3 regions of the Leuconostoc kimchii IMSNU 11154 genome follow, and region 3 is predicted to be linked to each of the others. Evidence: predicted binding sites of a transcription regulator. Region 3 holds the regulator's gene; each other region holds the start of a gene.

Region 1 (3,294 bases), 580 kb from region 3:
TTTCTCATGTACTACGTGGTGATGATCATGTATCAAACACACCAAAACAAATCATGATTTTTGAGGCACTGGGTTGGCATGTGCCAAAGTTTGGTCACATGGCGTTAATTATTAACGGTGAAACAGGTAAAAAGTTATCAAAACGTGATGAAAATCTGTTACAATTCGTCGAACAATATCACGAATTGGGCTATCAACCACAAGCCATGGTAAACTTTATTGGTTTGCTAGGGTGGTCACCAAAGGGTGAGGACGAAATTTTCTCGCTTGAAGCGTTTAAAGAAATGTTTGACGAGACACGTTTATCGAAAGCAAATGCTAAATTTGATCAAAAGAAGTTGGAATGGATTAACAACCAATGGATGCGCCGTGATTTAGATCACGTGATGCCACAATTAATTCAAGAATTAGTCAACGCTGACTTTGTTTCCGCAAGTGATGCAGAAACTAAAAAGCATTGGCTTGCTGAAGTGATCAAAGTTGCGGGTGTGGAAGGTATTTCTTATACACGCGAAGTTGTTGAATTAGTGCGTCGACCATTCTTTGAATTAGGAAATATCACTGATGAAATGGTTGATTATTTGACATCAGAGGATGGACGTAAAGTCTTTTCTGCCTGGGAATCAGCTTATCAAGCACTACCAGAATCAGCAACTGCAGAAGATTACATGAGCACCATTCGTTCAATTCAAAGTCATCTTGAAATCAAGGGTCGCAATCTTTGGAATCCTATTCGCATCGCGACAACACATGAAATTCAAGGACCAAACTTACCAGAAATGTTAGTTGTTTTGGATAAAGCACAAGTCTTACAAACAATGTCTGATGTTAAGGCTAAATACTTAGTTTAAAGCAGCAAAAGTATCATTTGTTTTTTCGCGTTTACAGGCGATTAACAGATGATATTTTTTTGAGTTAAAAATAAACATTTTGGGGGTGATTTGCGATATAGTGGCACTAGATAATCATGTTAAAAAAACGAGAAAGTGTGAAAAAATGTATGCGATTGAAATGAACAATTATGGGGATGTTGATGTTTTAGTTGAAACGACAACAGCGCCCAAACCAGAAATTAAGCCCAATCAACTATTAGTCAAGCAGCACGCAACGGCAATTGACCCTTATGATGTCAAATTCAGACAAGGACTAATGGGTAGTGAACGTGAGGTACCTTTAATTCCGGGTTCTTCTGTTGCTGGCGAGGTGGTCGCGATAGGCACAGAAATTACCGATTTTTCGATAGGTGATCGTGTTGCTGCTTCGCCACATTTGAAAAGTTATGCTGAATATGTTGCGTTGAGCCATTCAGCTGTGGCTAAGATACCAGAAAATGTGAGTTATGCACAGGCTGCCGCTGTCGTATTGGGCGCGCAGACGGGTTATCAAATGATAACAAAGGATCTCAATATTCAACCCGGTGAGTCTGTGTTAGTATTGGGTGGTTCCGGATCTGTTGGGTTAACGGCATTACAAATTGCGAAGTTACGTGGTGCGAGTGATATTTATACTACAGCTATTGGTCACGGCGTAACATTTCTCAAATCATTTGATCAGACGATTCATGTGCTTGCTTCCCAGAATCAAGCATTGGTGACAGCTATTCCAAATGGCGTAGATGCTATTTTAGATTTGATTGGTGGTGAAAATCTAATAACGGCATTACAAGTTTTGAAGCCTTCTGGCCGTTTAGTGTCTATTGTTAGCAACAATGAAGATGAGCGTGTGGCAAACGTGTATTTAAAGTCAACAGGAAAACAATTAGCAGATTTGCTTAAATTAGTTTCTGATAACCAAATTAAAGTCGTACTTGCTGAGGTGTTGCCCTTTAATGTCGAGAACCTAAGAAAGTTTCAATCGGCAAAACACGTGCTTGGTAAACTTGTTTTAACTTTTGAATGATTTTGCAAATACATGTGGATGCATGTATTTTTATTTTGAACAGTAAAGTGATTATTATCACGTGTAAGGGAAAAACATTTTAAAATACTTTACAAGATTAATTAAAACGCGTACAATATATTTGTAAAATAATTCACATAAAAAGATAAAAAAGAGGTTTAATAATGAAAGCAGCAGTTGTACGTCAAACACCAGATGGTTATGTTGATTTAATTGATAATTGGCAACCTAGAGCACTAACTTTCGGTGAAGCGTTGGTAGACGTTGAATATGTTGGTTTATGCCATACGGATTTGCATGTTGCTGGAGCTGATTTTGGCAACCCTAATAAGATGGGTCAACGAAATGGTGATTTTCGCCGCGTGATTGGGCATGAAGGCGTTGGTCGTGTGTCTAAATTAGCTGAAGGTGCTGGTGATTATTTAAAGATTGGTGACCGTGTGTCGATTGCTTGGTTTTATGATGCTTGTGGCGTCTGTGATTACTGCGTGTCAGGAAATGAAACGTTCTGCCGTAATGTTCGTAATTCTGGCTATACAGTTGATGGTGCCATGTCACAGCAAGCAGTTGTGAATGCCAAGTATGCAGTCAAAGTACCAGAAGGTTTGGACCCGCTTGAAGCCACATCAATTACATGTGCTGGTGTCACAATGTATAAATCACTTAAAGTTGGTGAAACTAAGCCTGGACAATGGGTATCAGTTCATGGTGCTGGTGGTTTAGGTAACTTAGCTGTACAATATGCGCATAACGTATTCGGTGCCCATGTTGCTGTTATTGATGGTAATGATGACAAACTAGCAGCAGCACATGCAAATGGCGCAGAAGTTTTGATTAATCGTAAGAAGGTTGATGATGTTGCTGCTGAAGTGCAAAAAGCAACTGGTGGTGCACATAACGCCCAAGTTACGGCAGTTAATGCTGCAGCCTTTAACCAAGCGGTAGGTTCATTACGACCAATGGGTAAGTTGGTTGCTGTGGCGTTACCAGAAGGTGATATGGCATTAAACATTGCTAAAACTGTGTTAGATGGTATTGAAGTACGCGGCTCATTGGTTGGTACACGTGCTGATTTGAAGGAAGCCTTCCAATTTGGTGCTGAAGGTAAAGTTAAGCCGATTGTTGAAAAAGTTAACTTTAAGGATATGAATGACGTGATTGACGAAATGAAGGCTGGTAGTATTACTGGTCGCAAAGTATTTGACTTTACAACACTTTAAGTTAATTAGACGCTTGGAATATTAATTCCAAGCGTTTTTATATACCTTGCCAATCCTATTAGGTTAAAATACCGGTCATCATGGCGATTAACGATAGCTTGTGTTAGAATTGGGTAACGAATTTATTGGAGGAAATACACTTAATACTGATAACGTAAGGGTTATCAGTATTAAG
Region 2 (3,294 bases), 700 kb from region 3:
ATCCTGCGACACCAAAGCCAGAGGATGTCAGAGCGGCACAATTAGAAGATGAAAAAAATCTGTTTTTTACAGATGTACAAGCACGTGGCGAGTATCCAGAATATATGAACCGTTTTTTCAGTGAAAACGGCATTGTGATTCACATGGCAGAAGATGACCAAGCTATTTTGCTTGAAAATCCAGTAGACTTTATTAGTTTTAGCTACTATATGACTAATGTGACACAGCATAATCAGGTTGATGATGGTGTGGGTAACATGGCCGTTGGCGGGCGTAATCCTTATTTGAAGGAATCAGATTGGGGATGGCAAATTGATCCCGTTGGATTACGGATAACTTTAAATGCGATGTGGGACCGTTACCGCAAACCACTATTTATTGTCGAAAATGGCCTAGGTGCTTTAGATAAACTTGAAGATGATGGTCATGTGCATGATCAGTATCGTATTGATTATTTACGTGCACATATTGAGCAAATGAAGGAAGCAATCAAGGATGGTGTTAATCTCTTAGGTTATACGATGTGGGGGCCAATTGATTTGATTAGTTTTTCGACATCAGAAATGTCAAAACGATATGGTTTCATTTATGTTGATCAAGATGATGATGGCAAGGGCACTTTGAAAAGAATTAAAAAAGATTCCTTCACGTGGTACAAAGAGGTTATTGCCTCCAATGGTGAAACACTCTAAGTTTAAATTGACATTGTAAGCGTTTGCAGAGTTAATGAAGATACGATATAATATAAGGGTAGATTAGGCGAAACGATAAGACTAATTAAACTTGTTTAAGCCATCTTCACTGGCGAACGCAGTATACCTCGTTCATTCCAAATAGTTTACTTGTATCGAATCAGAACATCTTGTAAGTGGCCGAGAACGCATACAACCATGTCCGTGGTTCAAAGTAGTAACAACATGTGAGATGAGTAGTCTCCAGTTTGTTGCTATAACGAGTAAGCTATTTTTTTGTTTATTGCATGATGATTTAATTTAAAAAGACATCCACTGTTTGTGAAGTGGATGTCTTTTTAAATTAAATATTTGTGAGATGTCCGCGCTTATCTTTAGCAATTAAGTAGTAGACGGTTGCAGCGATAGCCCAAGCCCAGACAATGTGTCCGAAGAACTCTGAGAAATGTTCAGCGAATGGTTGGTTCCAAGGTGCAGGTACTGTTCCAAAAGCTGGCATAATAATGACATGCCAAGCAATCCAAAGCACAATACCATAAGCGGCACCTTGCCAAAGACCGATGTTTGACCAGTATTGTGAAACAAAGACATACAATATTGAAAATGCGATTGCGAATGAAAAATGTAAAATGAGGGTAAACCAAAATACTTTTTGATCTTGTGAATAGTAGACAAATGACTCAACTAATTTCTTAGGAATGCCAATTTGCATAGCCATATGTTGTGGCGGATTGATTAAGTTACGAGCAATCGTGCGAGGTGGAAAAATATTCTCCCAGCCAATCTTGACCATACCAGAAACCATACCGGCAATGAAGCCAAACCAGACACTTTTTATGATAATCTCTTTCAGATTAGCTTGTGGTTTTTGTAATGTAAACATGTGTGTATATCCTTTCAAATGTTACCCTAAAATAAGTGTTGCTTATTGTAATATTGATTACAAATAGTAAGTTTAAACGCTTATATGTGAAATGTCAAACATATTTTTATTTTCTTTATAAATTGTTAATATGTTTTGATAGCAGTGATATGAGATCATTTAGTATTCTTTTTTGTAATATTTAATCTTCCGTTGTGAACAATGTGTTAATGTGGTTAACTTAAGGGGATTGTGTTGTATTGAATTTACTGTTATTATGGATAACAGTGTGTTTAGTGTTAATTTGTCATTGTGTGGTCCAGCCGCCAGTTGCAATTAGTATAAAATACAACTAATTTCTATGTATACAGAGAGATACATAGTCGGAGGAAAACAAAATGAAACGTTCTATGGTAATTAGTAGCATTATTGCTGCTGTTGTGGTGATTGGTATCGGTGTATCTGTTGCCAAAAGTTCAGGTTCAAACCAAAAAAATGCTTACTCGGTAGCGTTAGTCACGAGTACGGGTGGTGTGGATGATAAGTCATTTAATCAATCGGCTTGGGATGGTATTAAGCGCTTTGGTAAAAAGAACAACATGAAACAAGGACAATCAGGTTTTTCTTATTTTGTCTCTAATGACAATTCTGAGATTAAGTCTAACTTGCAACAGGCGGTTAAAGCAAATTATAAACTTGTGGTAGGTATCTCATTCATGGGGGGACCTGCTATGAAACAAGTCGCTAAGGCGAACCCAAAAACGAATTTTGCGATGGTTGAAGCAGATGTGCCTTATAAAAATGCTGTTTCGATTATGTTTCATTCAGAGCAGTCCTCTTATTTAGCAGGGGTAGCTGCAGCCACGGCGTCAAAAACAGGCAAAATTGGTTTTGTAGGCGGCGTTAAGGGTGAAGTGATTGAACAATTTGAGGCAGGATTTAAAGCCGGTGTTTTGGCAACAAATCCTAAGGCGACTTTTGTCTCTCAATATGCGAATACATTCACAGATGCCGCTAAGGGTAAAACGATTGCAGCTGCCATGTATGCTAGTGGTGTTGATGTTATTTTCCAAGCAGCAGGTGCAACCGGTAACGGCGTTTTTGCAGAAGCTAAGGCAGAAAATCAAAACACGACAGTGGACAAAAAAGTGTGGGTCATTGGCGTCGACATGGATCAAAAGGCTGATGGTAACTATACTGCAAAAGATGGTAAAACCTCAAACTTTACGCTAGCATCAGCGATTAAACGTGTTGATAACGCGATCGAAATTGTTGCACAACAGGGACAAAGTAAACAGTTCCCTGGTGGTAAAACAGTAACGTATGGTTTGAAAGAAAACGGTGTTGATATTGCACGAGATGCGATGCCTGATAATGCATGGCAAGCAACGCAAGAAGCTAAAAAGCAAATTTTAGCCGGTAAAATTACGGTACCTAAGAAATTAAGCGATGTTAAATGATTTTTGGACGATATATTCAGGCAAATAAGTTGGTCTATTGACGATTATTATTGATTGTTTAACATGTATTTAATGTTATCAGTTTAAGATAATTATATTGATAAGATAACTTAACTTATCATTTTAACGAAACCCTGGTAGATAATACAAAATTCTCTTTTCATTCTCTCCTAAATTTTCTCTTCTCTTTCTCAAATACATTTTTTCTCCCCTGTATTGTTTAGTTGATACAGGGTTTCGTTTGTTCTAAATATATCAAAAGCGCTAATGCATTGATCAA
Region 3 (3,294 bases):
TTAGCGGCTTTTTCAAGGGCCGTTGGTGTGACAACAATGAGTTTAGAAGCACGTGCTTCTAATCATGGTGCCATGGCTTTATATCAGCGATTAGGTTTTTTGAAAACGGATGTAAAGAAGGGTTACTACTTTGGTGATCATGAAGATGCAATTACAATGGTAAATCATTTTGAACATAAAATTAGCGACAATTGAAGATAGTCAGCAGATATTTGAAATTGCCGAAGCTGCCTTTTCACCGTCTCCTTGGCCAAAATCACTATTTGAACATGAGTTAACAAGCCCTAGAAGCCACTATTTTATTGCCGATGGTGGTTTTGTAGGCGTGACGCAAATACTCGATGAAGTTGAAGTTGGTAGTATTGCTGTACACCCAAATAGCCAACGTCAGGGATTGGCCTTTCAACTCTTGACTCGGGTTTTTACGTTATCTCATGCACAACGTTTTTTGTTGGAAGTAGATGAATCGAATGAGGCAGCGATTCATTTGTACGAAAAATTGGGATTTAGTGCGTATTATCGTCGAGAAAAGTACTATAAAAATGGACATGCGGCCATAATGATGGAAAGGAAAGTGTGAATACTGAGGGCATGCCTCTGTTCACGTTGTGATATCATGACTAAAATTATATCATTTGAATCAAGTGCAGACGAAACAAGTGTGGCTATTGTTGAAGATGGCCATATTATTTTAAGTAACGCTGTGGCGACACAAATTAATTCACACCAAAGATTTGGCGGTATTGTACCAGAGGTTGCTAGCCGACATCATATTGAATGGATCACACGTGTATTAGATGATGCTTTACAAACAGCCAATGTGAAGCCAACAGATTTAGATGCCGTAGCTGTGACATATGGTCCAGGGCTGGTTGGCTCATTGCTTGTCGGATTAATGGGTGCTAAAGCCTTTGCTTTGGCACATAATCTACCAATTATACCGGTTAATCATTTGGCTGGGCACATTGCTGCCGCTAATTTTAATCAACCGATCGTCTATCCTGCGCTGGCGTTAATGGTGTCTGGTGGGCATACAGAATTGGTTTTAATGCATGAGGAAAATAGCTTTGCGGTACTTGGTGAAACACGTGATGATGCTGCAGGCGAAAGTTTTGATAAAGTTGGGCGATTACTGAAATTACCGTATCCAGCGGGTAAAACAATTGATGAAATGGCACATCGCGGGCAAGCAACAATTAAGTTCCCAACTGCCATGGCACATGAAGATAACTATGATTTTAGTTTTTCTGGCTTAAAAAGTGCCGTGATTAATTATGTCCATCATGCAGAGCAAAAGGGCGAAACCATTGATCATGATGATTTAGCCACAAGTTTTCAAAATGCAGTTGTTGCTGCACTCATAGGTCGCACACGACGCGCATTAAATGATTTCCCAGTAAAAAGTTTTATCTTAGCAGGTGGCGTGGCAGCTAACACCCAACTACGTCAAGAACTGTCGACGTTATTGGGAACAATACCAGAGACACAATTTATACCAGTACCACACCAATATACAGGTGATAATGCTGCCATGATTGGTGCAGCGGGATATTGGAATTATAAACAAAACAAGTTTGCAGGGCTGGATCTTAATACAGATCCAGGATTAGACTTTGACTTATTAAAGGGATGATTAGATTGTGAATGTATCACTATCTTTTGCGGATGAGCTTATGTTTATGGTATAATAGTTATGCAAAAGTTCACAAACTGAACAGAAAAATAGATTAATATATGTATAATGCCGTCAACCTGTGTTGATAGGTTTTATCATCACAAACTGGAGAAACTTATGACACAACAACCAAAAATTCCACGCGCGACAGCAAAGCGCTTACCTATTTACTATCGTTACCTCACATTTTTGAATGATGCGGGGACAGATCGTATTTCATCTGCAGAATTAAGTGATGCGATTAAATTTGATGCGGCTACAATTAGACGAGACTTTTCTTATTTTGGTGCTTTGGGTAAGCGTGGCTATGGTTACGATGTGAAAGCATTGCTTGATTTCTTTGCAAATGTTTTGGACCAAGGGAGCCTCATCAACGTGGCCCTAATCGGTGCGGGTAATTTGGGACAAGCTTTGATGAACTTTAACTTTCATCAATCTTCCAACATGCGTATTTCAGCGGCATTTGATGTAGATGAAACACGTGCTGGTACAATCATGGCTGGTGTACCCATTTACGCAATGACAGAGTTAAAAGAACAAATGACAGCACAACGTATCAACATTGCTATCTTAACAGTGCCTCAAAACGTGGCGCAAGATATCACGGATCAGTTGGTTGATGCTGGCGTGAAGGGTATTTTGAATTTCACGCCATTACGTGTCACAGTACCAAGTGGTGTGCGTGTACAGAACGTTGATTTAACAAATGAACTACAGACATTAGTTTATTTCATTGATAACTATGGTTCAATTACGACAGGATTATAAAAAGTATGGCCATTTTAGATTTAAATGATTCAAAAAAAGTTGCTGCCTATCAAAAATTTGTGCGTGAAGACCCACGAGGTCAGGTGACACAAGATCCTTTGTGGGGTGAGTTAAAAGCTAATTGGGGTCATGTCTATGTTTATCATGAAACAGATGGTAAAATTGACACTGTTTTAACTGTATTAACGGTTGAGGCTGTTCCGGGTAAGTTATTAGGCTATGCTGGACGTGGCCCAATCGGTGATGTGACAAATATACAGCTTATTCGATCCATGATTGATGAGGCATTAGAAGCATTACCTGATAATGTCTTCCTCATTCGCTTAGATCCCGAAGTATCCTACAGTGATGCCTTAAATACCGCATATCAAGAGGCAGGATTTACGACACGCAATCGTGCAGTTAAAAATATGCATGGCAATATTCAGCCACGAAAAAATGTGGTTCTATATTATGATGGTCGCGGTGAGGGTGCAAGCCCGATTACGAATGAAGTTGAGCTGATGACACACTTTAAACGGGACTATCGTAACCAAATCCGCCGTGCTGCTAAGGATGGTGTAACGGTCACGAGTGGAGATACGCAATCAGATATTGAAGCATTTTTTGATACTTATGTTATGATGGCTGCGGCACAAGGTATTACCCACCGGCCTATAAGTTATTTTCTAAAAATGCAAGAATTGTGGCAAGGAACTGGTTTATTTAAAGTATTTCTGGCGCATTATGAAGGTCAAGTGATTGCTAGTGGTATTGGTTTCAGTTATGGGGATGAAATTTGGTATATGTATGCTGGATCAAATCGCCAATATGCTAAGCACTATGGACCATATGCTGTGCAATGGGAAATG

What was found. The regulator Rex, encoded in region 3, represses fermentation and respiration genes when NADH is low (regulators of the CRP and FNR family bind a similar motif). The targets are predictions, from matches to a motif close to TTGTGAANTANTTCACAA.
Region 1: a site for Rex is predicted at 2,021-2,038, ahead of adhP (alcohol dehydrogenase AdhP). Genes of this name have one in related genera too.
Region 2: a site for Rex is predicted at 1,621-1,638, ahead of LKI_RS04030 (YagU family protein). Genes of this name have one in related genera too.

What each region holds. Positions count from the first base shown of each region.
Region 1 is NC_014136.1:839,509-842,802, forward strand. It holds gene gltX (glutamate--tRNA ligase) at 1-851, shown strand, start outside; gene LKI_RS04660 (NADP-dependent oxidoreductase) at 997-1,899, shown strand; gene adhP (alcohol dehydrogenase AdhP) at 2,064-3,119, shown strand.
Region 2 is NC_014136.1:715,643-718,936, forward strand. It holds gene LKI_RS04025 (glycoside hydrolase family 1 protein) at 1-692, shown strand, start outside; gene LKI_RS04030 (YagU family protein) at 1,036-1,575, opposite strand; gene LKI_RS04035 (BMP family lipoprotein) at 1,953-3,014, shown strand.
Region 3 is NC_014136.1:1,415,717-1,419,010, forward strand. It holds gene rimI (ribosomal protein S18-alanine N-acetyltransferase) at 1-195, shown strand, start outside; gene rimI (ribosomal protein S18-alanine N-acetyltransferase) at 170-580, shown strand; gene tsaD (tRNA (adenosine(37)-N6)-threonylcarbamoyltransferase complex transferase subunit TsaD) at 617-1,633, shown strand; gene LKI_RS07715 (redox-sensing transcriptional repressor Rex) at 1,793-2,443, shown strand; gene LKI_RS07720 (lipid II:glycine glycyltransferase FemX) at 2,449-3,294, shown strand, end outside.